Regions from separate parts of the Clostridium sp. DJ247 genome, predicted to be linked through region 2. Evidence: riboswitches for the same ligand, from Rfam matches in the RefSeq annotation. Region 2 holds a riboswitch; each other region holds the start of a gene.

Region 1 (10,649 bases), on a different contig from region 2:
TATAAACTATATTGAAATAAAATTCAATATAGTTTTTTGTTATATAGAATTTTCTATTTTTGACCTTAAAAAAATGTCCGTAAGGCATATTCGAGAAAAGAATTTTAAAATGATAAGATATTATGGAATATATGCCTTAAACTCTAATGTTTCCAGTATATAATATTAAAAATTACTCTGATATGAAATACACTCCAGCAATAATTAGAAATACCCCAAAAATCTTAGTAATCTCTAACCTCTGGTGTTTTAAAACAACTATATCTATATAAAAACTACTTAAAATTTGTGCAGCAATAACCATGGTTAAAGTTATAGTTATTCCTAGCTTTGGTACTGTCTTAGTTACAAAATAAATAGTTAATGCTCCAAATATTCCACCAATTAGCCACTGTAATCTTACATTTAACACTTTACTATATTCACTTAAAGTCCCGCTTAATATATTTACTATTAACATAACTAATAAGCCCACTAATAGACTATGTAGCGTTGCTACTTTAGGATTTATTGCTTTACCTAACTGCGAATTTATACTCGCTTCTAGTGTAGTAAATATTCCCGCTACTATTGCTAATACATATGGCATAATTTCTTTCACTAGTTTATAACCTCATAAATATTGCTTGTACATATGAGATTATATTTAATTTAGTAATAGAATATTACTAATCTTTTTTCTTTTATTTCTTCTATGGTAGAAGAAATAAAAGAAAATGGCTACTGCGATCATTGTTGTGAGGAAACTATAAATTGAAGTATAAATTAATATGCGTTGATATTTATTTACCTAAATCACGCCAATGCTCATTAGCTTCACTTAATTCCAATAGTGCAGAATTTTTATCATGATTTAGAATAGAAGCTTTAAGACGAGCAAGATTCACATTTAATGAGTTTATTTCATCTCTTTCTGAACTAAACTGAACTCTTTTAAGTACTATTTTCCATGCTGAGTTAAGTGTAGTAAAATTTGTTTCTGCTTCTGACCAGTTTTCTGAGATTATTGCTTTTGTAGTAGTTTCTATGTATTTTGGAACGTTATCGTAATCACTTCTTGGTTTTTTAAAGAAATTACTACTAAGCATTATAAGCACAAATAAGCATAAAGTAACTATTGGGATTGTGATTATTATAAATTTTCGCATAATTGTTCCTCCTAGAATAGGTATAATTTTAGTAGTTATATTTTGCTTTCTTAAGCAATGGTATAACTACTAGTAAGGACCATTGTAGTCACCTACATCTATAGGTTTCTTTATTTTATCACTATATTTATCTATATAAAGAGTACCTGAACTTTCCGCTGTAGCTAAGAATACCTCTGATGGATCTTTAATGCCTTGTTTCTTAAGTTCAGATTCTAGCCATTCAACATTTCTGTTAACTTGCCTTAAATTTTGATGTATTATCACTCCATCGTATATTAGCTCTATACCAATTCCGCTATCTTGAGGAGGAATTTTCATGTCCTTTGGGGTTAGTGGCTGATTCTCTGGCTTTTTTAGAACAGATATTTCACCATTAGTTTCAAGCACAGCATACTGAATTTCAGTTAAATTAAAAATCCCTTTAGTTCGTAATTGTCCTTGTAATTCAGAAATTTTATATCTCATTTTTCTTAAGGTATTCTCCATTATCTGGCCATTCATAATTACTATTGTAGGTTCTCCATCGATAAACTTTGATGCATACCTAAATTTCATTGTAATCCACTCCATAATAAGACCACAAGTTATCCAAACTAGTAGTCCTACCCAATGAGGCCATGCTCTGCTGGATAAATCCGTTGTTAAGGTACCGGCAATAGAGCCAATAGTAATACCTAAAATATAATCAAAATAAGTAAGTTGACTTATCTGTTGCTTACCTAAAATTTTTGCGAATATTAATAAAGAGAAGAAAGCAATTATAGCTCTTACTAATGCAACAAGTCCTTCATTCAATGTAATCACTCCTATCTATAATCATGTATATATCTTTTCATAAATTTAAAAATATATACATAATTTTACTTTCAGAAATATCAGGTTTATAAAGCACGTTTATTAATGAAGTATAAATTAGTTTGTATTGTTGTATGCACTGATAGAATGTATACTGATGCTGAATATTATTCTAATCTTAAGGTGACAGTGAAAATGATTTATCTATATCTATAGTTCCAATACTGAAACTTAACTTATATTCCGGAGGATAGCTTAAGTTGTGAGCTAGGAACTTTAGTATGTTTAAATATATAAAATTTATCTTTTATATTGTATAATTATATGTAAATATTGGGGGTGTTAACAAATGATATTTGGAGATATAAAAAATACTGCTGACATGGAAAAAGTATATCCTAGTTCAATAATGAAAGCTATAGATCACTTAAAAGGTATTGATTTTCACAGTGTTGAAGCTGGAAAATATGAAATCCAAGGTGAAGACATGTACTATACTGTAATGGATGTAGAAACTAAAGAGAAGCATTTATCAAAGCCTGAGATTCATAACAAATATATTGATATTCAATTTTTAGTAAAAGGAGAAGAACTAATAGGATTTGCTAGAGATACTAATAATGTAGTTTCTCAAGATTTATTAGAAGAGAAGGATGTTCTTTTTTATGAGAATACAGAAAATGAAATTGATTTAATTATGAAGCCAGGAAATTTTGCTATATTTTTTCCTAATGATGTTCATAGACCAACATGTGCAGTAAATGAAGCATGTTCCATAAGAAAAGTAGTTGTAAAAATTAATACAAAACTTCTGTAAAGAAAAAAGTTTATGCCCTGTTGGGCATATTTTTTGTGTGTTAAAAGCAGTATCTTAATTTGTTTCGATAAAGGTAGATAAGTCAGTAAAAGTAGAAGAACAAAAGAAACTTTAAAACTTTGATAGTATTTGAGCCTAAGTAACCCTATCAAAGCTCTAAAGTTTTTAGTGTGAGAAAATATTTATAATGTAGCATATTTCACTGTCAGATATTTCAAGCAAGTACTTATTGTATAAGAATATAAAGTTTTCTTTTATAATATCATAAAGCTTTTTATTGTCTGTTATATATGCATCTTTTTCTGGATATTCAACTGGAGATTCCCCTTCTTGAAGTATACTGTTCAACTTTTGAATAAAGTACTTTTTATCTAAGCAATTTAGAGAAACTATTTCAAATAATTCTTTATCATACTTAAGGTTATTATTTAAAAAACTTTTAAGAGCTACTGAACCACCCTGACCAGTTAAACATGCGGTTACTATGGCTACTTTATTTTTATTATTTTTTGGTTCTTTTAATGAACGATTAGTTTCAAAATATGAGTTAACAAGAAGCACTTCTTTATAAATATCATCTAAAGATAAGCCTAATAGAGTTTTTCTAGATGCTTCCAACATGTGTAAGGTTGAAACGAGGGGTATAACCTTTGCTGGAACATTAAACTCCTTTTCTATAGTTTCTGCAAAAGTAGTAAGAGAGCCCATATCAACGAGAAGAAGGTAACCACTAGAATTTATATCTTCCGATATGATTTTTTTCAGCTTATCTAAAACTGTAAAGGAGCTTTTATCAATAGGTGAATTAATACCTAACACGTTATTTTCGCCTAAAAGCTTATTAGCAACATCTGCCATAGAGGTTGCTGTAGATTCGCCGTGAGCAATAAGAATAATTTTCACTTTATCCTTATTCCTATTCTTATGAGTAAGTTGTTCTTCTGGTAATAGAAATATTGCTAAGTATCCTGCTTCATCTTCGGCAATTGAGTGGAGAACATGTTTTTCAATAAGTGCTTTAGCATTAAGAGCAACTTTAAATTCTTCAGGATACAGCTCTTTAATCTTATTTAATTCAGGATTAATAATAGTCTTACCGCTGTTAACTCTTTTAATGAGAGTATTTATATGCAGCGCTAGAGCGGTATACGTATTGTTACTAAAATTTCTTTTTAGTGCATTAGCTACATAGTATAGTACTTTGTCAATACAATCTAATATATCTTCACCAACAATACTCAATAAATTTTTCTTATTTATTTCTTCAGAAACTCCACTAATATGTTTTTCAAAGTATCTAGTTATATCTTTTTCCAAGATATTTTCTATGGCGATATTTGATATACCTTCAGACTTTAATTTTTCTAGTTTTTGTTCAATAATTTGATATATACTGCTATCTTCTTTTTTTAATGGTTGTTGAGTATTTTCTACAGATTCTTATGGAGCAACTATTTGTAATGTCTTTAGGTATGGTTAACACTATGATGGTAGGTCATATTAGTAAGGTAGATAAACCCGGAAAAATAATAGAATTAAAGGTTTAGTATAGGGTTAGGCAGCAGAAATTTAACTTACACCACCGAATATGCTGCCAAACTTCAGCACGTTAAAAACTTTTAATCAGTCTAAAGTTTTTAAAAGTGCCATCAGTTTTGGCAGCATATTCCTACGCATAAGTTAAATTTAAGTTGTGGGTATCTATATAGGATAACAAAATGAAATAATCTATGCTTTAAAAGTTTCTAAAAAGTCTTTAGTAGCTTCCGATAAGTATCGGTTTCTCGCCCATACTATAGCGGTTCGTGTTCTTAAAGACAGTTCGTTTATTTCCATATATTTCAGATCTGTAGTTGTAATGAAGTTAACAGCAGGTTTAGGAATAAGACCTATGCCAGCTCCTGTTCTTGCCCATAATAAGGTTGATATAGCGTCTTCACTTTCACAAAGGATTTTTGGTTCAAATCCAGCTTGGTGACAGGAACTTATTAAAATGTCTCTAAATCTCCCATCTATTATTAAAGGTTTATCTTCAAGTTCGGTTAAGGAAATATTACCTTCAAGTTCTTGAAAGTATAAGTCTTCCTTAACCGCCGCAACCATTGGTTCATCTGATAACAGTATTGATTCGAAGATTTCTGAATTAAAAGGAGTTAGTACAATTCCTATATCTATTGAACCCTTATTTAGTAAATTTAATATATTATATGTATTACTTTCCTTTATTTGAAAAGTTACATTTGGATGCTTTTTTTGAATAATGTTAAGACGTTCAGGTAAAAGTGTAACTCCTGCAGATTGAACAGTACCAATTGATAAAGTTTCCTGAAACCCATCCTTTAAATTTTTTAATTCTTTAATTGTATTTTCTGATAGCTCTAAAATTTGCTTAGAACGGTGCTTTAATACCTTGCCTGCATCAGTTATTTCAAATTTTCGAGTGTTTCTTTCAATTAACTTAATCTCCAGTTCATCTTCAAGTAATTTTAACTGATGGCTAAGAGGTGGTTGAGCTATATGCAATTTTTCAGCTGCCTTTGTTATGCTGCCTTCTTCAATAATAGTCAGAAAGTATTTTAATTGTCTAATATCCATATGAATAGTCACTCCTAATATTTTATTTATACTTTATTCATATTAATTCAATACTTTTTAAGTATTTTTCTTATGTATTTTTCTTTGCTATAATAATTTACAAGATCTAAGAAATGTAAAAATAAGTTTTATATCTCTAATTATAAATGGTTTTATTGTAATATTATATAAATATGAGTTATATTTAAAAACTTAACGTAGTAAATATTATATTTGTATATCTTTTAATTATGGTACTGCTATGACAGGAAGAGTAGGTTATAGGAAACTCCAAGAGAGAAATCCCCTAGGGTGTAAGGGATTTTGGGTGGAAAGTGACTGAAATGCATCCTAGAGCACTGAATTGAAATTTAGTAGGTTTCAGCGGGTACGCCCGTTAAAGCGTTGAGGGATTAATTGACCCTAAATAATAAGTTGTTATGTATAAATGTTTTGTACTTATACATAATAAACAGAGTGGAACCGTGGAAGTAAACTTCTGCCTCTGTAATTGAGGCAGGAGTTTTTATTTTATTAGCACTTGTTAAAAAATAAGGAGAAACTTACATAGGAGAGGGGTTAACCCCGCCTGATATTGTCTAGCTGGCAGTAGACACTACTCCTAGCTTATAGAAGCGAGAGTCTTAGGGCTGGTAGTAAAATGGATAAATTTAAATACAGTATTGACGAAACGAGAAAAATGGTTTAAGATATTAAATAAGTTGGAAATAAATGAATATAATGAGTTTTAAACCATATTTATTCTCTTATCAAGAGTGGTGGAGGGACTGGCCCTATGAAACCCGACAACCGGCATTTTGGTTAAAATGTATCGGTGTCAATTCCTGCAGGATAGTTTATATTCTGGAAGATAAGAAAAATAACTAAATTTAAGAGTAATTAAGTTGAACTTAAATTTAAGGCTGTTTTTCTTATTGAAGAAAAACAGCCTTTTAATTTTTAAAATAAAAATTCTAACTTGCAGCTGGCAGCCTATAAATAATCTAATGGAGGTTAATAAGCTAGCTTGCAATTTACTTAGCACTGTCACTTTATTTATGCATAACTTTACAAGTACATACTAATATCGATTTAACGCGTTACAACTTTGTATTGTTGAACTATTTTAATTATAAGGGGAGGTCAAAATGGATTTAATTAGCATTAAAGTTAATTTTAAACAAGCAAATTATATCAAAAATATTCTCATTGCATTAATAGTACCTATAATAATATTAATAATTTGGCAAATACTAAGTGACCAAGGTATTATTAGATCCTCTGTGCTTCCTTCTCCATATTTTATCAGCATAGCGTTAATTGATATGCTGCATACTGGAGAATTGTTTGAGCACCTAGCTATAAGTATATTAAGGGTTTTCAAAGGATATGCTTTAGGAGCTTTCTTAGGAATAACCTTTGGAGTTTTAATTGGACTTTTTAAATATGCTGAAAAGTCTCTTAACTTAGTAATAGGTTTTTTACGTCCTATCCCAATCGTAGCTTGGGTACCTGTGCTTATATTATGGATGGGTATTGATGAAGCCTCAAAGGTAACAGTAATAGCTATTGGTAGTTTTTGGCCAATATTAATTAACACCATCTATGGTATAAAAAACACAGATAAAAAATATTTAGAAGTTTCGCAAATTTTAGAAAAAAATAAATTTGATGTACTAATCAAAGTGGTTTTCCCGTCAGCACTTCCAGCTATTTTCACAGGATTACGTCTTGGAATAGGCAGTGCTTGGATGAGTGTTATTACAGCAGAAATAATTGCTGCAACCTCAGGTATAGGTTATAAAATTGCTTATGCTAGAGAATTGTCACAACCAGACATAATGTTAGTTGGAGTTTTTTCTATAGGAATTATTGGATTTTTTATAGATTTTGCAATCAAAAAGCTGGAGCTTTTAGTTATAAAATGGAATGTAAATAACTTAAGCCGATAAACAGTAAATATGATTTCTAAAATGATAAGAATTAAAAATAATTAATTATATTGAAGGTTGTAAGGAGATGAGAATAATGAGTCTTATATCAGAAGCAGCAAGTGCTATCAATATAGAAAATTTAAATAAAAACTTTAGAATAGATAACGGTGATGTTAATGTACTTAATAATGTAAATTTAACAGTTAATCAAGGTGAATTTCTAAGTATTGTGGGATCAAGTGGATGTGGCAAAAGTACTTTGCTTAGAATAATAGCTGGATTAGAGAGAAACTATAGTGGACAAATTTTTTTAGGGGGTAAACATATAGAAGGTCCAGGAGTTGATAGAGGAATGGTGTTTCAAGAAGCTCGTCTTTTCCCCTGGTTAACTGTAGAGGATAATATAGCTTTTGGGCTAAGTAGAAATACTTCTAAGAAGCAAAAGCAAGAGTTAGTGAAGGAGCATCTTGAATTGATAGGACTAAGCAGTTTTGCTAAAGCTTACCCGCACCAGCTATCAGGTGGTATGCAGCAAAGAATAAGTATTGCAAGAGCTTTAGTAAATAAACCTAAAGTACTTCTGCTAGATGAACCTTTTGGAGCACTTGATGCTATGACACGTATTAATATGCAGCAAGAAATTCTAAGAATTTGGGAAAAAGAAAATACAACTATGATTTTGGTGACTCATGATATTGATGAAGCAATTTATCTTGGCGATAGGGTTGCGGTTATGTCTAGTAGACCAGGTAAGGTTAAGAAAATAGTTCCCGTACCTTTAGCTAGACCTCGTGATCGCAGCGATTATGATTTTGTAAAAATTAAAAGAGAAATCTATGGTGAGTTTTTTACTGAAGTAGAAAATCCATTTGCCTATATTATATAAAAATAACTTATGCAAAATATAAAAAATTAATTATAGAAGGAGTAATATAATATGAGTTATGTAAGCTATTTAGAATGCTCAAAATGCAAAGAAAGGTATACAGCAGATGTGCCACGTAATTTATGTCACTGTGGAGGTCCATTATTAGTTAGATATGATTTAAAAGCCATAAAAAATAATGTTAAAAAAGATGTATTTAAAACTAGAGAAAAGGGCTTATGGAGATTTAAAGAGCTTTTACCTGTTGAGAAGGAAGAAAATATAGTTAATCTTGGTGAAGGAGATACTCCAATATTAAAAGCATCAGCTTTAGGTGAAAAGCTTGGAATAAAAAACTTATACATAAAGGATGAAGGCTTAAATCCTACAGGAACCTTTAAATCAAGAGGTGCAGCAGTTGGTGTTTCTAAAGCAAAGGAACTTGGAGTTAAAACAATAGCAATGCCTACAGCAGGTAATGCAGGGGGGGCTTGGTCAGCTTATTCTGCCAGAGCAGGAATAGAGTTGGTGGTGGCTATGCCAGAAGATGCACCTGATTTAGCTAAGAAAGAAAGTTTTATTTATGGCTCTAAAACATATCTAGTAAAAGGTTTGATATCTGATGCAGGTAAAATAATTGCTAAAGGAGTTCAAAGATATGGTTGGTTTGATGCAGCTACCCTAAAAGAACCTTATCGTATTGAAGGTAAGAAAACCATGGGACTTGAGATAGCAGAATATTTTAATTGGGAATTTCCAGATGCCATACTATACCCTACAGGTGGTGGAGTAGGCATAATAGGAATTTGGAAAGCCTTTCAGGAATTAAAAGAGTTAGGTTGGATTGGGGACAAGGTTCCTAAGCTTATTGCAGTACAATCAGAAGGTTGTAATCCTATTGTTAAGGCTTTTAATGAAGACCGTGAAGCCTCTGAGTTTTGTACAAATGCAAATACTATAGCTGGCGGAATACGTGTACCAAAAGCATTAGGTGACTTTTTAGTATTAGAAGCAGTAAGAAAAAGTAAAGGTACAGCAATTGAAGTAAAAGATTCAGAGCTTATAGAGTCCTTTAATTTATTAGCAAAAACAGAAGGATTGCTTATTTGTCCAGAAGGAGCAACTTTAGTTGCAGCAGCAGGCAAATTGTTAAAGGATGGATTCCTAAAACCAGATGAAAAAGTTGTTTTATTAAATACAGGTAGTGGTTTAAAGTATCCTAATTTAGTTGAAGACAACCTTCCTGTATTAGAAATTGATGCAGAAATTTAAAATTTATAAATTATAAAGGGGTTGGAATATTATGAAAAAAATAAAAAACATAGTTAGCATAGTTTCATTAATTGCAATATCTGCTTTCTTAGCGGTTGGTTGCGGAAAGGCTGATGCTCCAAAATCAACGGAAACTAAACAATCAACAACAGAGAAACCACAAAAAATAAAAATTGGATATCAACCAGGAATAAATCATACTTTATTAATTGTAGCTAAACAACAGGGTTGGTTTGATGAGGAATTTAAAAAAGATGGTATTGATGTAGAATTTAGCAGCTTTGTTTCTGGTCCTCCTATGGTTGAAGCCTTCGCAGGAAATAGACTTGATATAGGTCAATTCGGAGATCAACCGGCAATGCAAGCAAAGGCTAATAATATTGACATTAAAGCTATAGGAGTATATTCATCAGGTGATAAACTAAATGGTTTAATTGTAACTAATGAATCAAATATAAAAGAGCCAAAGGATATAAAAGGTAAAAAAGTTGGGGTTACAGTTGGATCTACAGGACATACACTTCTTTTAAAGTATCTTGAAACATCTGGACTAAAACAAAGTGATATAAAGCTAGTTAACTTACAGCCAGCAGATATTAAAACTTCCTTAGCTTCTAAAAATATTGATGCCGCAGTTACTTGGGAGCCCTTCGTTTCTGCTGCAGAATTTGAGGGAAGTGCTCATCAAATAGCCGATGGTACTAACTTAAAGTATGATGTTAACTTTATTGTTGTTACAAACTCCTTTGCTAAGAAATATCCTGATATAGTGAAAAGAGTATTGAAAATTTATGACAAATCAGAAAAATGGGTTAAAGCTAACCCTGATAAAGCTATAGAACTAGTTTCAAAAGATATTGGTATGAAAAAAGAAGTACTAGCTAAAGCTTTACCTAAAGAAAACTTTGACATCAGAATTACAGATAAAATCACTGAATCAGCTTCATCTACAATTAAAGTTTTAAGAGCAAATAACACTATAAGAAAAGATGTAAATCTTAACGATCTTATAGATACAAGCTACTTAAAAGATGCTGGAATTCAATAGTGTATAAAATGGAGTCACTAGATTTGAGTAAGTTTCCTGAAATACTGTTACCAAGATTTTTAAAGGTAAGACAGAACTTTAAAAGGGATAAAATTGACAATATTGATGAGGAAGTAAGAAAGAAAATGAAACCTCATGTAGAAGGCTTAAAGGATAAGAGAATTGCAGTTGGAGTAGGGAGTCGTGGGATAGC
Region 2 (10,649 bases):
ATGTTAAATCATCCCTTAATATAACAATATCTGCAGTTTCAATTGCAACATCTGTACCTGTGCTCATAGCAAATCCTACATCAGCAGTGGCAAGGGCTGGCGCATCATTTATACCATCACCTACCATAGCTACAATTTTTCCTTCTTTTTTTAACTTAGAGATTTCTTGTGCTTTATTTTCTGGTTGTACCTCAGCTATAACATTTTTTATTCCAACTGCTTTTGCTACTGACAAAGCAGTTTTCTCATTGTCACCAGTTAGCATGTAAACCTCTATTCCCATATTTTCTAATGCACTAATAACTTCTTTAGAATTTTTTTTAATGGTATCAGATAGTGCAATGACTCCAACTAATGAACTATTAACAGCCACTAAAATCACTGTTTTACTATTTTCCTGAAGAGAATTCAATGTTTCAATTGACTTTGTTACATCAATTGAATTTTGCTCTAAAAATTTTTTTGTTCCAATTAACACTGTTTTATCTTCAATAACCGCATGTACTCCGTTACCAGGAATTGCTTCAAATTTATCTGGATCTCCAATATCTGAACCAAACTTTTCTTTTCCTAATTCATATATTGCTGCTCCCAATGGATGTTCTGAATTTTTCTCAGCTATAGCAGAAAGAATCAGCAGACTATCCTCATCATACAGGCTTTTTTCCTCATCAAATATAATAATATCTGTAACTTTATGTTTTCCAGTTGTTATAGTACCTGTCTTATCTAGAATCATTGCATTTATCTTACATGCTCTTTCTAGTTCCTCTCCATTCTTAATTAATATTCCGTTTTGTGCACCCTTTCCCATACCAACCATTATTGCAGCTGGTGTCGCAAGCCCTAAGGCACAAGGACAAGAGACTACAAGCACTGAAACAGCATAAATAATAGGTTTATCTATAATAAAAATCTGGTGATTATAGATAAAGAAAAACCATATTATGAATGTAGCTGCAGCTACCAATAAAACAATAGGAATAAATACCCCAGATACTTTATCTGCTATTTTTTGTATAGGAGCCTTACCTTCTTGGGCTCTTTCAATCATTTTGATTATACTTGCAAACATAGTATCATTTTCTACCTTAGTAGCCTTAAACTTAAATGCTCCAAATTTATTAAGTGAAGCCCCTGTGACAAAGTCTTTCTCTTTCTTTTCTATTGGTATGCTTTCTCCTGTAATCATGGATTCATCAATAGTTGAAAAACCTTCTATAATTACTCCATCAACAGGTATTCTCTCTCCTGGTTTTACAATAACAATATCACCAACTAACACTTCATCAATAGGAATATCTTTTTCTACACCGTCTCTTAAAACTTTTGCAGTTTTGGGTCTAAGCTGCATTAAGCTTTGTATAGCTCTCGAAGTTTTCCCTCTGGCAATAGATTCTAAATATTTACCTAATAATACAAGAGTAATAATAGTAGCAGAAGCTTCAAAATAAATATTTTTCATTCCAAATATATAGCTATAAGGTTCCACCAAGGAAACATATACACTATAGAAGTAAGCAGCAGTAGTTCCTATAACTACTAATAAATCCATAGTAGCACTTTTGGCCTTTAGAGCATAAAAAGAACTTTTGTAAAATTTAAAACCAATTATAAACTGAACTGGGGTAGCTAGTGCCATCTGTAGTCTCCAATCATGAAGTCCACTAGCTTTATATCTTAAGTATTGAATAAAGTTACCCCATTGAGTTTCTGTGTTTGGATCATAAGTATCATGACAAAATCCCAAACCACCCAAAACCATTGCTAAAATTAAAGGAAAAGTTAAAATAATAGCTACTATAAGAGTATTTCTTAATTTATTTCTTTGAATTTCACTTATTGTTAAAGCTTTTTTTACATTTTTTAATTTACTTTCATCAGTATAAAAACCCAATGACTCAATCTTTTTCTTTAAATCATCTAATTTTATTTTTTCGTTATCATATTCTAAGTTTGCTTTTTCCGTTGCAAAATTCACAGTGACTCCACTAACACCCTCAACTTTTTCCAATGTTGATTCAATTGTGAGAGAACATAGTGTACATGTCATACCATACACTTTAAGTGAAATACTTTCAGTCATTATTTCACACCCTTTTTAAAGTTAAATATCTGCTAAACTCTACCTACAACCTCTGGAACTTACCAAAGGTCGTAGATAAAGCCACCTGCAGGTATAATACTATTTTGTAATTTTAACAAATGTTAACTTTGCTTAATATAGTGAAATGGTTCTTTTTCAAACCATTCTTTTTTATAAGGCAGTTTTGTATTTTCTGCAATATTTTTATTGAACATAGTATTCTTAAATAATCTATTCAATCTTCTTGCGATTTCAAAGGAACCTGAATATCCTAAATAGTTGTAGGTTGGTCCAAATAAAGGTAATACAGGAATACCCTGTTTAGCTACCATACTATTACCACCCGAATGTCCTATAATTACGTCAGGTTTGTCTCTTTCTATAAGGTTAGCTAGTTCAAAAGGCTGACCTGTAGCAGCATTGAATGTAGTTCTCTCTTTATCTGGCAATACCTCTAATAATGGATCTGCGAACTCATCATAATGGAATCCTTTCATACCAAGAACTTTTATGCCAAGATCTATAAGTAGTTCTGCAGTAGATAATATTCTTATTTCTCCCCCAGCAAGATATGCTGTCTTACCCTTTAATGTCTGTCTATAAGGTTCTAAGGCTTCATTTAACTCTCTATTTTCTTTTTCAATTAATTTTTCTGCTTCTTTTTCAAGCCCAAAGTAAGCAGCAATATCCTTAATCCAAATATCAGTATTTTTTCTACCTATAGGAATTGTCTTTAATACAAATGGAATACCATAAATTTCTTCTATATGTTTTATAAAGTAATCATCATGCGTAGCACAAATACTTACATTTAATGCTGCTTCTGATACATGTTTAAAGGTTTCTGGTTCAGCATAACATGGTAAAAATCTCACCTTAAGTCCTAGTGCGTTTAGCAGCCTCTCAAGCTCAACTTCATCAGGTCTGCTCATTGAAGAAACATTTAGAACATTAACTGTACGACTTAATCTATATTTTTCCTTTAGCTGCTCCAATTCATCTTCATATACTCTTTCTTCTCTTTCTGGGTCCTTTACAAGTTTCTTTAATATACCATGATAAACAGAATCATATGCTGTGGCCATAATTTTAGTTCTAAAACCCTCACAATGAACAGGTACTAAGGTAGCTGATACTTCATTTTGAAGCTGTAATAAAACAGACTCCACATCATCACCTATTAATGCAGGTACACATGCATTAGCTACTATAATTGCATCTGGTCTAAATTCTTTATCTGCATATAACACTGTTTCTCTCAGCTTATTTTCTCCACCATTTATAACATCATGTTCGTCTAAATTAGTATTTAACCATATTAATCCATTGGCATTAGGATCCCTAAGCTGCTTAAAGGTTTTGCTTGTGCCTAGAGTTCCTATACTAGAAGCACCGCAACCTATTGGTCCATGCATTATAATAACTGAATTACGAAGAGTATTAATAATTGCAAGACTTAAGGTAAATTGACAGCCTTGAGTTTGTCCAAAACTTCTTTCATATCCATTGAGACATCCTTTTTTGGCACAATCTTGTAGGAAACTGCAGCTACCTCCAAAAGCATTAATGGCTTTTAATCTATCTTCACGAACGGGTGCTTTTTCATTATTTATATAATTCATATTTTCCCTCCTATATTTCTTATACTTTACTAAAAGATGTTAATCTTTTAGCCCCCTATCTACCACTTACGTGTATACTTATTAAATCTTCCACTAAGTTTAATCCACCATAAAAACCAGCATAAGCCCTGCTTAGTACAGATCTGTTAGTTACAGGGAAAGAAACCGTTAGAAGTGGATAACCAAATTCTTGTGCAACATCTCTCTCAAAAGCACTTCCTATTATTACTGCTGCCCCTAAAGAGTCATAATATTTACTACCATTATTTTGAGGCCATATATCTTTTAAATATTTTCTTACTGCTGAAGTATCTGTATCAAAGAAAACTTTAGGTTTAAGCCCTGATGCATAATTTTCAAATCTTGATAACAATATCTGTTCTTGAGATTCAGTTAAAAAATCTGTAATAACAGCAAGTGAAGGCAACCAACCTAATTCATCTGATATAAATTTGCTTACTGCTGGTACATAATTTGAATCACCGACTACAATTCCATAACGTTGAAAATCAATGTCATTAAATATATCAGATATTCTTTCAAAATAGTCGTAGTATATTTCTTTTTCCTTTTTTATAACATTCTCTATAGTTTCTTCTTTAACATCTAATGCCTTTCCTACAATACGTAAAAACTCTGCAGTTTGTCTTGCCCCTATTGGTATTGAAGTGGAAATAAAAGGTGTCTTATGTATTTCTTCAAAAACCTTAGCAGGCTTAATTCCATAAATATCTGAAACTATTATATTTAGTCTTGCATCACCCGCATTTTTAAGATCTTCTAAAGTTTCCTCTTCTCCAAAGAAAGTATTAGCTTTAAACCCAAGCTTACTTAAAAGTCTTTTTAATTCTCTCAAATTACCTTTATAAAAAGCATCTTGACCTGGTACTAAACCAAATATATTTACTACATCTTGTTTCTTTTCCTCTTTTTTTATAACAAATTCTTTAAACAATGCTTCTAGAAGCAAATCATAGCCTGTATAAGAGTTACCTTTGAATCCACCTGTTTCTACATTTAAAACAGGCTTTTCACTATTAGCAAATTCACCAGTAACACTTTTAGTATCATCACCTATCATTTCCACCATACAACCTGTTACTACCACATATAAATCACCATCCATTATTTCAAGGGTAGTTTGTATTTGCTCCTTTAATCTTTTCTCACCACCAAATACTATATGTTTTTCTATAACATTAGAACTTGGTAATGACATACCTGAAGCGTATCCGCTTCCAAAATGACCTGCTCCTGGGCTTATTGCATTTGAAAGATTACTACCACAACCTGGTGCTGCATGAATTATAGGAATAGTTCGATGTAATGCACGAATTGTACCTAAAGCCCCTCCTAAAGCACATGTATACCTGGGTCTATCAACAAATTTGCTCATGTTATCCCCCTACCTAATTAATAAAATTCTTAATATAAACAAAATAGACTTAGAATATCTCACTGAGTTAACATTGAGAAATCTAAGTCTCCAGTATTTCTGGTCAACTATAAATTCGTTTCCTTTACATCTTTTGACACAAAAACTACATTAGCATTCGCTCTTAACAATTCTACTGCTTTTTCTATACCTTTATTGATTGGCTCATACATTTGAAATATTTGTATCCCTTTTTCTACTAATTTTTTTGTAGGTTCAAAACCTACTCTAAAGGTTAATACAGCATCACATTCCTTTATCTTTTCTATAATTCTTAGAATTTTATCCTCATGCTCATCACATTCTTCTACTCCATTACAATATTTATCTATAGATCTTTTTTCTACAAATTTGATTTCACCATTTATATAATCATAAATGTAAAATTCCGATGCATGACCAAAATGTTGATCTATATTTATACCTGATTTACTTGATATAGCAAACCTATATGCTTTTTTATCATCCTTAATACTCTCTTCTTTATTATTTTCAATTCTCTCTATATCTTTTTCTTTTAATTTATTTATACTTCCGCACCCTTTACTTCCACAACCATTACTTTCGCAACCTTTATCCCTAAAGTCTGCAGAAATATCCTGTGACAAAATACCTATAGCATCAGCTCTACACTGTTTACAGTGATACATTTGTCTTAGATCTAGTTGGCATTTTTTTCTCATTTCATTTAATTCAGCATTACTAACACTAGATAGATTTGCAAATACACTACCTTCTACAGGTATCATTCTCATTATATTAGTAACATAAGCTCCACATTCCTTAACCTTTTTAACTATGTCTGGAATATGCTGGTCATTAATACCTTTAATCATTACAATATTAACTTTACAAATAACTCCCTTAGAAGTTAAATATTTAAGTCCAGATAATTGATTATTTAAAAGTGTAGCTCCTGCTTCTTCTCCTGTAAGGTTATTTCCCAAGTAGTTAATCCATTTATAAATTTTGCCACCTATTTTAGAATCAACTGCATTTATAGTTATTGTTACATGGGAAACTCCTAACTCCACTAGTTCCTTAGCATAAAAAGGTAACATTAATCCATTAGTAGATAAACAGAAGGTTGTTTCTTGAGATTCTTCTCTAATTAGCTCAATAGATTTTTTAACTTCATCAAAATTAGCTAAAGGATCTCCCGGCCCCGCTATGCCAAGAACTGTTAAATTATTTATTTTGCTCTTTACTAATTTAAATTTTTCAAGTGCTTCCTCTGGTGTTAAAACCTCACTTGTTACACCAGGTCTACTTTCATTTACACAATCATATTTTCTACTACAAAAATTGCAGCTAACATTACATTTTGGTGCTACTGGTATATGCATTCTAGCATATTGATGAGCTCCTTGGTTATAGCAAGGGTGTGAGGCTGTTTTTTCTTGAATATTTTTTAGTTCATATTGATTTACTGACATTATATTCATCTCCTATACCTACTTCATATAATTATTCTTTAAATTAATGACCTTATATCATAATTATGAAAGCTATTAAATTAGTTATCTTTTTAGATAAAATAAAAAAGACCAAAGCTATCCACTGTAAAACAGTTTACTAGTCTTCAGTCTTTCTGATCAACTAATGTAAAATCATAAAATATAATATTGCAACTAACAAGTTATTTTTAAAAATCTTTATTACCAAATGGCTTTCATATCTACAGTTAAGGATTTTTCATAAAAATAAAAAGCTATCTTTCTCTAAATAAGAAAAATAGCTTTCATTAACAAAATTTATTCCATAAAACTACTATTTTTCTTATCTACCAGATTAGTAAAAACTATTCTGCAGGAATTGACACCGCTACACCTAATAATAGGTACCGGTTGTCGGGCTTCATAGGGCCAGTCCCTCCACCGCTCTTGATAAGAACAATCATATTTAATTTTTATAAAAAACTAAAACGCTTAATAAGATATAGTAAATATATACTTTATATAAATAATACTAAATATGTTATTCCATGTCAATACCCAAAATATTTAAATAAGTTTTTTATTAACTATTGTGCCTTCCATAAATAACTTCTTTTTTTTATAATGTTGCATAAGAAGATATCTCCTGTGCTACATTCTTTGAATTTTGTACGGTTTTTTTAGTTTCTTTGGAATCATCTTGAAGCAACTCCCATATTTTATGTCTCAACAAACTGAAATCTGTAGATGATCTTAAATCTCCGTTATCTCTAGGTCTTGGCAAATTAATATCAATAATTTCTTTAACAGTACCTGGATTCCTTGTCATTACAGCTACTCTATCCGATAAAAAAACTGCTTCTTCAATACTATGGGTAACAAATATTATAGTTTTATTTGTCTTCTCCCATATTCTAAGCAATTCTACATGCAGAGACTCCCTTGTCTGAGCATCAACAGCAGCAAAAGGTTCATCCATAAGCAGTACTTCAGGATCATAAGCTAAAGCCCTAGCAATAGCTATTCTTTGCCTCATGCCACCAGACAGTTCATGAGGATATCTTGACTCAAAGCCTTTTAAACCTACCAATTCAATATATTTTTTGCTTATTTCTGCTCTATCTTTTTTTTATCCTTTTTATTTCTAATCCAAATTCAACATTTTTCTGGACCGTTCTCCAAGGAAAAAGAGCATAACCTTGCATTACTATACCACGGTCTAGTGCAGGACCTTTTACAAGCTTCCCATCAATATAAATTTCACCGGTATTTTTTGTAACCAAGCCAGAGGCTATATCTAAAAAAGTTGATTTTCCACATCCGCTTGGACCAACAATTGAAATAAATTCCCCATTTCTCACATTAAGATTAAAATCTTTAACAGCTACAAATTCTTCCTTTTTTGCTAATTTAGAGTTTTTTAAGTTATATACAAGCCCTACATTTTTTGCAACAATTTTATCTTTTACACCTTTATTTTCTTTAGAAGTCAAACCCACATCTAATATACTTTCATAACTCATAAATATGATATCCTCCTTTTTTTAAATTTGAAGTTCTTATTTCTGAGCAAATAGTTCTGTACTTAAATATCTTTCACCAGTGTCTGGAAGTATAACTACAATTTTTTTATCTTTATTTTCTGTTCTTTTAGCTATTTGCAGCGCCGCAAAAGCAGCAGCACCAGAAGAAATTCCCACTAAAATCCCTTCTTCACTAGCAAGTCTTCTAGCTGCTTCAAAAGCTTCTTCATTTTTTACTTTAAAAATCTCATCTATTATTTCTATATTTAGTACATCTGGTATAAAACCTGCTCCTATTCCTTGGATTTTATGCGGTGCTGGATTTCCTCCTGACAACACAGGCGAATCAAAAGGTTCCACTGCAACAACTTTAACATCACCTTTTTTCTGTTTGATTGCTTCCCCAATACCTGTAATTGTTCCTCCAGTACCAACACCACTAACTAATATATCTATATTTCCATCTGTATCCCTCCAAATTTCTTCTGCAGTAGTAGCTCTGTGTATTTCGGGATTAGCAGGGTTTTTAAATTGCTGTGGTATAAATGAATTTTCTATTTTTGTTGCTAGCTCTTCTGCTTTACGTATAGCTCCTCTCATTCCTTCTGCGCCTGGAGTTAAAACCAATTCAGCATTGTAGGATTTTAACAAATTACGTCTTTCTAAACTCATTGTATCAGGCATAGTAAGGATGAGCTTATAACCTTTAGCTGCTGCAACAAAAGCTAAGGCTATACCAGTATTCCCACTAGTTGGCTCAATAATCACTGTATCTTTATTTATCAACCCTTTGTCTTCTGCATCCTTAAGCATTACATATCCAATTCTATCCTTAACACTACCTGCTGGGTTAAAATATTCCAGTTTAGCTATTACATCTCCCTCAGCTGCAGAAGCAAATTTATTTAATTTTACTAAAGGTGTATTTCCTATTAATTCAGTTATATTATTTAATATTTTAGACATAATCTTTCCCTCCTAAAATTTTCTTTTGACTATAGCAACCTATTGGAAATCCTCTAAAACTACGGAATATATATCTTCTGTTAAACGTAGAGCTCCCTCATAGCCAACATAAGAGCGACTTAATACCATTCTATCACTTATTGGGGTTGATACAGAAAGCTGATATGCTTTAAGCTCTCTACCCATAGCTCTATCCCAAGCACTTCCAATAATTAAAGGTCTACTTCTAAATTTCATACTCTTTAATCTTTCACGAATATCTCCTCCATCATTTGTAAATATTACTTCTGCAGTTATGTTATCTACAAACTTTTTAAATTCTTCTGATATATTCTGACGATATTCTTCTGATGCGTTATCTGTAATAAACTGTGTTTCTGGCAACAATCCTAAATCATTTATTAAAAATCTTGAAATCCCTAGAGAATAAATGCTGTCTGCTATGGTTGTAAACCGTATTGGCATTAAACGAGTTTCTAACAATACATCTGATGCTCTTTCTATATAATAATAATACCTGTTTTCCTGTTTTTTAATTACTTCGTCTACAACAGTTTCTTTTATACCTGCAAACTCTGCAACAGTTTTTAAAAACTTAGAAGTTTCCGTAGGACCTATAGGAAGAACTGGATAATGCAGATAGGGAGTGCCAAACTTTTCTTTTAAATGAATAACATTTTTAAGCCCAACCCAAGGTGATATAAGTAAATTAAATTCAGCTTTTGGCACTTTGTTTAATTCTTCTATTCCACCTTCAGGTCCAAATATAATATTAGGTTTTAGACCTATAGAAGAAATTAATTCCTTTATTTTTTCTATATCACCAGCCCAAAAAGTATTTTGATATGGTACCACAGACCAGATGTTCACTAGACCCTTTTCTATGCCTTGTTGTGGCTTTAAATATTGATCAATAATAGCATCTAAAACTAATTCATGCCCCTCTAAGTTACTACCCTTAAATCCACCTGTTTCAACATAAACCACAGGATTACCTTGTTTTTGAAAATTTCTCACCACTTCACCTACATCATCTCCAACGATATCTGATGTACATCCTGTTAAAACTACGAACAAATCTCCATCCATTACTTGTAAAGTGTTTGAAATGACTTTACGTAATTGTTCTGTTCCTCCAAATACAACCTCTTTTTCTGAAAAATTAGTACATGGTATTGAATGTCCACCAGCATAACCTGAACCCTGGCATCCATTTTGCAATCCTAAAGTAGTCCATAATTTTGCTCCACACCCTGGTCCTGCATGCAATATAGGTATTGCTCTATTAATAGCTAACACTGATTCATAAGCTCCAAGAGTACATACGTGTCTCGCTTGTTCAACTACGTTTGCCATTATCTCGCCTCGCTTTCTAAAAACTCAAATGCATCTTGCTCAAGCCACCATTTTGTATATGGAAGTTTTATTCTTTTAGAAAGATTACGAGCAAGACTTCTGTTGCTTAGTGCATCAATGATTCTATACCCAAAGTCTATAGTACCCTGATATCCAAAAGCACTATATTCGTCCATTACCATAATTGTAGGAATACCCATTTTAGTTGGCCAAACAGATGAACCT
Region 3 (10,649 bases), on a different contig from region 2:
TGCTGTTTTTCTCCCCACATTACATACAATATCTCTGTCTTTAACAATAATTTCTCCTGGTATCATCATTAACACCTACCTTATTGGATTATGAACAGTTACTAGTTTTGTTCCATCTGGAAAAGTAGCTTCAATTTGAACTTCCTCCACCATTTCAGCTATGCCTTCCATAACATCCTCTTCCTTAAGTATCTGAGTTCCATATTGCATAAGCTCAGTAACAGTTTTACCATCTCTTGCAGCTTCCATAAGCTCCGAACATATCAGAGCTACTGCTTCAGGGTAGTTAAGCTTAAGTCCTCTATCTTTCCTCTTTTTTGCTAGCTCTCCAGCATAATGCAGCATTAACTTTTCCATTTCTCTAGGAGTTAAATACATGGTTTCACCTTCCTTTGAAAGAATCCTACTATACATAGTATTTAATTAAATTTTACAATATATTACCATAAGTTTTTATTAAATTATACCATTTTATTATAATTTTTCAAAATTAAGTAACATTATCCTGACAATATATTTTCATGACTGCATACTTTAATCATTACCAAAATATTATTATAAGTTAACAATAATCGAGAGGAGATGATATCATGAAACTAATATTTTTATTATACCTTTAGACATTGTATTGAGATGTATTATTTAAAGAACTTGGAATAATATCTGTTTTAATTGAATAGACCTATATTAGGAGCTTAATTAAAATCCAAGGAGGTAAAGAGTACAGTACTTCTAATATTTTTATGTTAACTATATATTGAACAAATCATTTTTAATATTGTTCAAATTAAAATATTAATGAATAAAATTTACGCAACAGAATAAACATCCTTCCATACTATAATAGTGCAAAGAGCTTTTCATATATTATATTTAGTAATCAATTCTTAAACATAGCAATTGTACATTATAACATATTCTTATAATACTTTTATAAACCTAGCTAAATAATAAAACTTAAAGTTAAACATGCATGATATTTACTAATCTTAGCTTTTGATCACATATTCTCCAATAATATTATTTGAAAGGAGACTATCTATGGAAGAAAAGATAACGTTTACTAAAAATAAAGAACCAAGTATCTTTTACCCTAAGCAATTTATTGAGTATTTAATTTCTATTTTTCTCTGTATATTTATAGTTATACCTGTTGTTTGCTTACCACTAGCTGCTGCAATAATAGAAAATGAGATGATATTAGATTCACTGTTAGTATTTCCCTTAGCTCTTTTTCTTTTAACTCCAATTATAATTTCATGCTACTTCCTAATAATAATAGTAGCTTTTAAGATTAAACGAATCTATATAGAGTTAACACCTGATAACTTAATTTTTAGGGGACCCTTCGGAATACAGATACTTGATATAATGTGCATAGAATCTATATGCAAGTCACAGGGTTATAGAGAATTATTTGGCTATGTAGTTATAAAAGAAAGATTAGGTTGCTTAAAAGCTACTCCTAAAACCCTAAGAATTCCACTTGGCTGCTTTTCAGATAGAGATATTTCAATGATTATTAAAGCTATTAAGGAAAAAAATAGTAGTATTCATATAGAGAATTTATACAATTAGGCTTATATTATAGATAATGATGAATTAGCTAGATAAATCTGAAATTGTTATAATTAAATATTGAATATTCTACAATTTATAAACACATCATTTCATCTTAAATATGTTTTAAAACGCAGAAATTTACCCTTTAAGTAGCCACCATAAACTGTTGTCTACTTAAAGGGAATATATTTTACTAGCTACTTAGTTTCACTTTATTTCTACCGCATCTCCAGTATATAATACTTATTTGTAAATATAAAGAAGATTGTAGTATTATAGATATCATCAACTTAAATTTAACTTATACGTAGGAATATGCTGCCAAAATTGATGGTACTTTAAAAATTTTTAACGTGCTGAAGTTTGGTATCATATTCGGTGGTATAAGTTAAATTTCGGGCATGGTTATCTATAGTTATTTATTTAATTCCAATACTTCATTTAAACTTCCAGTTCTATATCCTTCCAAATCTAATGTAACATATTTAAATCCAAAGCTCTTCAATTGTTTTGATATAGTTTCAAACAAATCATTATTGAAAAGTTTTACTATGTTTTCCTTTGGAACTTCGATTCTTGCTAAGTTATTATGACTTCTAACTCTTACTGCTCTAAAGCCTAAATCAATAAGATATTTTTCTGCCCTTTCTACCCTATCTAGCTCTTCTATCTTTATTTCCACGTCATATGGGATCCTAGACAACAAGCAAGCATAAGATGGTTTATCCCAAGTTTTTAAATCTAATTCCTTGGAAAACTCTCTAATCTCAGCCTTTACTATACCATTCTCCAAAAGTGGACTTTTTATATCAAGTTCTTTTAAAGCTCTAAGTCCAGGTCTATAATCCTTAGTGTCATCTGCATTAGTTCCATCTACTACATATTTAAAATTTTCTTCAGCTGCTTTTTCTTTTATTTTTGTAAAAACAGCTGTTTTGCATAAATAGCATCTATCAGATGGATTAAATTTTATTTCATCTATAATTACAGGAACTTCTAAAAGTTCATGCTTTATACCTATTTCTTTTGCTGCAATCTTTGCTTCTTCAATTTCCCATTTAGGTATATAAGGTGCCACTACGGTTAAAGCTAATGCTTTATCTCCCAAAGCCTCTTTTGCTACTTTAGCTACAAAGGTACTATCAACACCACCTGAAAAAGCCACAACTACACTTTCTAATTTTTTCAAATAGTTGATTAAATTTTTATATTTTATGTTTTCTATCATTTAGATTACACTCCTACTACTATATATTTTTTATTTATTAAATAAGCTGCCACCTTAATGGTAGGCATAACTATTTTCATGTTGACAAATATCAAGCCATTGTCCATCAGTTAAATCCATCAACTCTCTAGGTGCAACTTTTACAACAAAGTTTTTCAATCCAGCACATATATATATATAACTAATCTTTTTCAAAGAAACATCAATATAAACTTTTAGTGGTTTTTTTAGCCCCAAGGGACTTAGCCCTTCCAAAGGATGCCCTGTTATATCTATAGTTTCATTATTAGTTAATATTTTCGGTTTCACTTTAAAATAATTTTCATACTTATTACTGCTTATTTTCAAATCTTCTGATACTACAATTAATATGCTATCATTTCTTACTTTAAAAGCTAAAGTTTTTCCAACACACTCTGTTTCCAATGTTCTTTCCTTATGTTCATTATAAAGTTCACTTTCATTATTTAAGAATTTTGTAACTGAGCATTCAAGTCCCCTGCTTAAAAAATGATTTATAACACTATCCATACCCATTTTTATTCTCCTTTCACTAAATTGATATTATATGGGGAACTTCTTACATATACAAATATAAAAAATCTTCCTGTAGATAAGCTACAAGAAGATTATATCATTCTAGTTCCTTATCTTTCAGGTTACCACCACCTGTTGGAATTAGCACCTTGAAACAAAGTTCAGGTTGCTGGACGTCATAGGGCCAATCCCTCAGTCTCTCTTGATAAGAAGTTCCATATTCACTTAACCTTATTATAACAAAACAGTAATTAATAATCAATATATTTTGTTATAAATTAATTTTAATACATTCTTAACCTTTCCAATAAGGAGCTTTACATAAAATTCCCCAATTGTATTTACATTGCCATTGTGTTTATTTATAAACTATGATACTAATAATATTGAATACTATTAGTATAACTACGTTTTATTTGTAATATTTGCTTTAAATAATCTATTATAGATTCAACAGGGATTGCTCTATTCTTAAGTCTTTGCAAAGCTGACAAGTTAAAATAATTTTAAAAATTTAAAGCTGATATAAGAAAAGGGAGATACTATGTTTAATAATAAACCTTTTAAAATTTTTTTAGGAATTACTATACTTTCAATATTAACTTTTTCTTTTTTATCTTATAGTGTTAATGGAAAAATATCCAAATCTGTTAACAATTCATCAACTAACAATAGTGCTGAAGTAAATAATACAATTATTAGTAATTATGATGATTATTATAATGCAGTTAAGAAAGCTATGAGTAACTATGATAGCAGCATAACTCTTAGAATAAAAAATTATAATAAGAAAATATATAACCTTGATGTATTTAATAAAATTTTAGAGAGTACTCCTGAATTAAATGGTATTTGTATAAAAGCTTCAAGTACAGTAAAATTTTCTATTCCTATTAAGTTAATAATAAATTTTGAGTACATTGACAGTAAAGAAAATCTGAAGAGTAAAGACAAGATAGTACATGAAAAGATTCAACAAATTGTAAATAGTGTAATTAAACCGGGCATGAGAGATTATGAAAAAGAGGCAGCTCTTCATGATTATATAATAAATAACTCTAAATACGATAACAGATTCTATACAGGTAATATGCCCAAAGAATCTAATACAGCTTATGGTATCTTAATAAAAGGCATTGGTGTATGTCAAGGATATGCAGAAGCTATGGACATGCTATTGAAAGCCGTTGGTATTGAATCTATACTAGTAATTGGTGATGCTAATGACAGTAAAAATTGGATTAGCCATGCTTGGAATATAGTTAAAATAGGTGGTGAATATTATCACCTAGATACAACTTGGGATGATCCTACTACCCGTGATGGTTCAAATCATCTTAGGCATTCTTATTTTAACGTTACAGATGAACAGATTAGTAAAAATCATAGATGGGATAGAAGTAAATATCCTAAATGCATAAATACTCAGTATAACTTTAATAATTTAAACTTAGTTGAAAAAGATGAATCTGGAAACATTATAACTGTAGTTAAAAATTATAGTGAATTTTATAAGACTATAAAGAATGCTCTTGGTAATAGTACTACTAGTGTAAGTATAAAAATTTTAAATTATGATGGAAATATCTATGATGTAGAACAGTGCGTTAGTAAAGCTTATGATGCTTTAAAAAGAGGTGGAAAATTTAGTTGGGTTAGCTATAATGACGAACTAAATAATTCTAAATATATAACCATAGATTTTCAGTAATTAATAACATATAACCACCAGACTGGTATATATGACGTCATACTGGTGGTTATTATATTCTATAGACATAGGTTTCCTGTAGACAACCTCGTTAACCTTATATCCTTATCTTTTTTTAGATATCTCAATTTTAACTTTTCTTCCACATAAATTTTTACCTTGGCAATACTTTAATATGGAATCAACGGAATCCTCATTTACATCAATAAATGAAAACTTTTCAAGAATATCTATGTTACCTATATCTACTCTACTACTGGTAACATTATCATTTAAAAACTGGATTAGCTGTTTAGGGTTAAGCCTATCCATACGTCCTACGGTGATAAATAATCTTGTAAAATTAGATGTTGATCCTATAAGATTTTCTGTATAATCGTAGCTTATTTCTTTTTCGTAAATCATTTTTAATAAAGCAGCTGCTACATCAACTAAATTGAATTCTTCATCCAATTCTGCCGCCAAAGGAACAAACTTTTTATAGTCTTCAGTTTCAAGTGTTTCCTTTATTTTCACAACTATACTCTTATATTTTGATAAAAATATCTCATCAACTGTTGGGATTTCTTTTCTTTTTATTTTACTTTTTGTATATTTTTCAATCTGTTTAAGAGTCATATATTCTCTAGCGGTAACAAGAGTATACGCAACTCCTTCTCTCTTAGCTCTTCCAGTTCTACCAATTCTATGAACATAAGATTCTATATCCTGCGGAAGATCATAATTAATAACATGAGATACATTTTCAACATCAATACCTCTTGCTGCAACATCAGTAGCTACTAAGAAATCTAAATTACCTTCTTTGAATCTTTTTAAAGTGTTTGATCTGTGATTTTGGCTCATATCTCCATGCATGCCTTCTACATTATAGCCTCTTGCCTGCATAGTATCTACTAATTCATCTACACCACGTTTTGTCTTGCAGAAAATTATGGCTGCAGTAGGTTCTTCAGCATCTAATATTCTACATAAGCATTCAAATCTATCCTTTTGTTTAATTTCATAATAATATTGAGACACAGTAGCTACTGTCATTTCATTTTTTACAATTGATACATGCTTACTATCAGGTTTCATATATCCTTTAGCTAATTTTTTAATTTCATTTGGCATGGTTGCTGAAAATAATAATGTCTGTCTATCCTTATTACAGTTTTTAATAATTTCTTCTATATCATCAATAAATCCCATGTTTAGCATTTCATCAGCTTCATCAAGTATAAAAAATCTAATAGCACTAAGATTAATAACCTTTCTTCTTATCAAATCTAATACTCTACCTGGAGTTCCAACTACTATATCTATTCCTTTTTTTAGAGCTTTGATTTGTCTTTCAATGGGCTGACCACCATACACAGGCAGCAGCTTTACTCTTGTATACTTAGCTATACGATTCAATTCATCGTTTACCTGAATTGCTAATTCTCTTGTAGGCGTTAATACTATACTGCTTATTTTTCCACCTAATTCACCTATATTATTTAAAACCGGAGCTCCAAAAGCAAGAGTTTTTCCGGTACCTGTCTGTGCCTGACCAATAACGTCATGACCTTCTAGGAGAATAGGTATTACCTCAGCCTGAATTTTTGAGGGTTCTTCAAATCCCATATCATCTATAGCCTTCAATATGTTTTCATTTAGACCTAAATCATAAAACTTTTTATTTTCCATTAACATTCCTTCTTTCAATTAATTATTTCTTTTGAATAATATTATTTGTTTATTATAAAAACTCATAATAAATTATTTAATCTACTTCATTACAAATTAAACTGTTATTTATGTGTACTATATAAAGTTTTAACCCTATATTCAAATATATACACTAATAAAAACATTTCTAAGTATTGTTATATTTCAACAACATATATTTTTAGTTTAACCTATAAATTCCACAAAATTAATAACAATAAAAAAACCCTATAAGAGTTATCTCTCATAGAGTTTATCCACAAATAGAATTATCTTCTGAATTCTCTATTGTTGTTTTGTTGTTTTCTAGCTCTTCTGCAATCAGCACATCTTTGTGGCTCATTTTCAAAACCTTTTTCTTTATAGAAAGCTTGCTCGCCTTCTGTAAAAACAAATTCTTTTCCACAATCTTTACAAACTAAAGTCTTATCTGCCATTTCAACATTCCTCCTTTTTATAGTTAAGATTTAAACTGATTTACATAACTTCTTATTAAGAGGAAATGTCTATAATCTTATTAAATCCTTATTGATCACATTAAGAGTATAACAGTTATATAAATAATATGCAACAACTAAAATGAAAATAATATCTTTTTAACATTATTTTTCTAGACATTCAGCTAAACATTCTTTTATAACCTCTTCTGTAGTTACGAATATTTCTTCAACGTTCATTTAAATACCTCTAAATAATCCCTATAGAAATGCTACAAAATAAAAGTATACTATTAAAAAAGTACTTAGTATAAACCTTGAAGAAAATTTTAAAAATTAGGAATTAAATTAGAATATTGAAATAGTGAGTTCAAGAATTGTAAATAAAAGATTCGTCAGTTTTCTAATTTTATTATAACTCTAATATTTGAAACAACTTTGATTTTGCAAATTATACTCTGCAACTTCTCTACAAGAAATAAAATTTATTTTATTCACACTTTAAAATATATCTTATTATTTGTTAAAGCACAATTTATTTTTATTGAAAATATACTTTAGTATATTAAATTGTTATGCTTAAGTTAATAAAAAATCATATTATAAATATACTATTCACAAAGCATTATTTATAAACCTTACTATAAACAGTATTTTTTGACTTAGTTTCTGATCGTGAAATCATTTCCTGCACAATATTCATATAAGCTTCAGATACCTCTGGACATACTGTTAGTATATTATCTATAACAAAATCAATATTACTATCATCTATAACTTTCCCACTATTCTCCTCATCCAAAATTATATTTTCACTATCTAGATGACTATATATAGTGTTTACAATCGGTGCCTGCATTACTTCATTATTTTCCATGCATCTTTCTGAAAAATATAATATTCCATCAATAACTATAAATTGCCCATATGCATATTCTTTTTCTTGTTTAACTGAACAATCATCCAAATTACAACAGTATTTTGTGTGCTCCACATGTTTTAAGTCTAGTATATAGCTATGTTCTCTTCTCACTAATACAGTCCTTACTTCAAGTTCTAAAAGTCTTTTCTTCATGTGTTTGGAAAAATTCTCTCCAAATTCTGCAATAAACTGTTTTATTGATATTGTCCTTTTCATCTTATAATTTTTTTTCACTATAAATATTCTCCTTTTAATTATTCTTTTTTATCTATCCTTAATTTAATACTACATGTTGAAATTCAATTTATACGCTATGCAGTTCTAACTTACCAACATTTTGTTAAGATAATTCATCTGTAGTATTAATTAGTTTTTGACTTATGAAGACGTGATTTTAAGCATAGTACTTGCTATATGAACCTATACTGTTTAAGTGAGATAAAAAACCACCTTTATGAAGGTGGCATAACATTTGCTGTATATTAAAATTCTTAAAATTTAATATGGCTAAACATTTACAGTTTTACAACATTAGTAGCTTGAAGACCCTTAGGTCCTTTTTCCACTTCAAATTGAACTTTTTCTCCTTCTTCAAGGCTCTTTCTAGCCTCATTTCCTTGGATTGCAGTGAAGTGAACAAAAACATCATTTTCTCCTTCAGCTGTTATAAAACCAAATCCTTTTTCTGAATTAAACCATTTTACTGTTCCAATTTTCATTAATTGTCCTCCTAAAGATAAACACATTATTATTGACATATTATTTTTACATCAAAAGTGTTTTTTTAAATTATTCTATTAGTATATCACAATAATTTAAAAATAACAATTTTTTTTTAATTATATAGCATTTATTTAATTTTTAGTATACATTTTCAAGTAGTTTGGATACTATAATTATAGTCAAAACAAATTTATCCGATAACTACCCGCTCTAATACTCATATATTTATAGGAAACTCCTCTTCAGAGGAGTACTTAAAGAGTAAGCGACCATATCAAAATCACAGATTTTGTATGTCTGCTTAACCGATTCGCACAAAATCACAGATTTTGGCTCTCTGCTTAAGTGGGAGTAAAGAGCTGCTACATCTCTGGATTCGTTCAACTAAGAATCAGGTGGGGGGTAAAAATGCCTAAATGGCATTTAACGGGCAGTTTAACCATGGTAATCGGCTATAAGAAACTTCCCTAGGGTCGTAAGACAAACCCCATCTGATTCAAGTTTCACTTTATTATGTATTCTATAATCTATTTGGAAAGAAAAAATATTGGACTTCTTGTAAAAATAATGTTAAGATTAAACAAGCTAATAATAAAATCGTACTAATATTTTAAAATAAATCATAAATTATTTGTTAATAGAATAAAAACGTTTTAGAATGTTAAATACTAATATATTATATATAATTTATAATTTTAAGCAAAAAATTCGGAGGTGTTGTGTTATTAATAAAGATTTTAATTTAAATGAAAGTATAAGGGAAAGGGAAATTAGATTGCTCGGTGAAGAAGGTAGTCAAATTATTAATACTAGAGAAGCTTTAAATCTCGCTAGAGAAAAAGACTTGGATTTGGTTATGATTTCACCAACAGCTAATCCACCTGTATGTAAAATAATGGACTACAGTAAATTTCTTTATGAACAAGCTAAAAAAGAAAAAGAGAATAAGAAGAATCAAAAAGTTGTTGATATTAAAGAAATAAGATTAAGTCCTAATATTGAAGAACATGATATAAATATAAAAGCTAATAATGCCAAGAAGTTCCTATCTAACGAGAACAAAGTTAAGGTTTCCATAAGATTTAGAGGGAGACAAAACAACTATACTAGTGTAGGAAATAAGGTATTTGACATATTTATTTCTAAAATAGGTGATATAGGAACTATTGAAAAACCACCTAGACTAGAAGGTAATAATATGATTATGATTTTAGCTCCAAAAAAATCATAATTCTTGATATAGAGAGGTAAGTATGCGATACTACCTCTATTAAGCTTTGGTAAGTAATTTATTATATTTCTAAAACTGAAACACTCCTATCTATAAAATTTGACTTTAGGTCCCAATACAAGTTTATAGTACAATATTATAGTTATAATAATTATACATTTACTATTTATCCGATGACTACCCGCTCTAATACTCCCATTTTTATATGAAACTCATCTTCATTAGGTCAGATGAGTACTCACAGAGTAAGCGACCATATCAAAATCATAGATTTTGGCTCTCTGCTTAATTGGGAGTAAAGAGCGGTTACGTCCCTGGAGTCGTAAGACAAATCCCATCTGATTCAAGTTTCACTTTATAATAACTAGGGTTTAAATATTGTTTATACGTTAGGGGGAAAATTTATGTTTAATAAACATGATATTACTTATAGAGATGCTTTAATAGAAGATTTACCTAAAATGGTGGAAATCTATAATTCTACAATTCCAAGTAGAATGGTAACAGCTGACTTAGAGCCAGCAACTGTTAAAAGTAAAGAAAAATGGTTTTACGAACATAGTCCAAAGTTTAGACCTCTTTGGGTAATTGAATATAAAGGT

What was found. A riboswitch is a leader RNA that binds a small molecule or an ion and turns the genes downstream of it on or off. The one in region 2 is predicted to bind S-adenosylmethionine.
Region 1: it holds a riboswitch for S-adenosylmethionine, as region 2 does, so the genes downstream of both, HGI79_RS20995 (ABC transporter permease) here and nifB (nitrogenase cofactor biosynthesis protein NifB) in region 2, are expected to answer to the same signal.
Region 3: it holds a riboswitch for S-adenosylmethionine, as region 2 does, so the genes downstream of both, HGI79_RS13050 (YbaK/EbsC family protein) here and nifB (nitrogenase cofactor biosynthesis protein NifB) in region 2, are expected to answer to the same signal.

Annotation. Positions count from the first base shown of each region.
Region 1 covers NZ_JABAIW010000083.1:2,111-12,759, forward strand. Annotated here, with positions in the region: gene HGI79_RS20965 (DMT family transporter) at 173-601, opposite strand; gene HGI79_RS20970 (DUF4363 family protein) at 783-1,148, opposite strand; gene HGI79_RS20975 (DUF421 domain-containing protein) at 1,218-1,946, opposite strand; gene HGI79_RS20980 (YhcH/YjgK/YiaL family protein) at 2,296-2,763, shown strand; gene HGI79_RS20985 (PRD domain-containing protein) at 2,929-4,080, opposite strand; gene HGI79_RS20990 (LysR family transcriptional regulator) at 4,492-5,358, opposite strand; T-box leader at 5,591-5,847, shown strand; SAM riboswitch class I at 6,102-6,215, shown strand; gene HGI79_RS20995 (ABC transporter permease) at 6,486-7,289, shown strand; gene HGI79_RS21000 (ABC transporter ATP-binding protein) at 7,366-8,157, shown strand; gene HGI79_RS21005 (threonine synthase) at 8,209-9,408, shown strand; gene HGI79_RS21010 (ABC transporter substrate-binding protein) at 9,440-10,456, shown strand; gene HGI79_RS21015 (DUF362 domain-containing protein) at 10,465-10,649, shown strand, end outside.
Region 2 covers NZ_JABAIW010000022.1:3,652-14,300, forward strand. Annotated here, with positions in the region: gene HGI79_RS10430 (cation-translocating P-type ATPase) at 1-2,086, opposite strand, end outside; gene HGI79_RS10435 (nitrogenase component 1) at 2,209-3,708, opposite strand; gene HGI79_RS10440 (nitrogenase component 1) at 3,764-5,104, opposite strand; gene nifB (nitrogenase cofactor biosynthesis protein NifB) at 5,212-6,579, opposite strand; SAM riboswitch class I at 6,920-7,036, opposite strand; partial or broken gene HGI79_RS10450 (ABC transporter ATP-binding protein) at 7,199-8,102, opposite strand; gene cysK (cysteine synthase A) at 8,139-9,068, opposite strand; gene HGI79_RS10460 (nitrogenase component 1) at 9,108-10,424, opposite strand; gene HGI79_RS10465 (nitrogenase component 1) at 10,424-10,649, opposite strand, start outside.
Region 3 covers NZ_JABAIW010000030.1:33,906-44,554, forward strand. Annotated here, with positions in the region: gene ureB (urease subunit beta) at 1-66, opposite strand, end outside; gene ureA (urease subunit gamma) at 76-378, opposite strand; gene HGI79_RS13040 (hypothetical protein) at 1,042-1,578, shown strand; gene larE (ATP-dependent sacrificial sulfur transferase LarE) at 1,979-2,791, opposite strand; gene HGI79_RS13050 (YbaK/EbsC family protein) at 2,846-3,328, opposite strand; SAM riboswitch class I at 3,436-3,540, opposite strand; gene HGI79_RS13055 (transglutaminase domain-containing protein) at 3,873-5,039, shown strand; gene HGI79_RS13060 (DEAD/DEAH box helicase) at 5,145-6,713, opposite strand; gene HGI79_RS13065 (zinc-ribbon domain-containing protein) at 7,004-7,171, opposite strand; gene HGI79_RS13070 (hypothetical protein) at 7,797-8,327, opposite strand; gene HGI79_RS13075 (cold-shock protein) at 8,609-8,812, opposite strand; gene infC (translation initiation factor IF-3) at 9,475-10,047, shown strand; gene HGI79_RS13085 (GNAT family N-acetyltransferase) at 10,452-10,649, shown strand, end outside.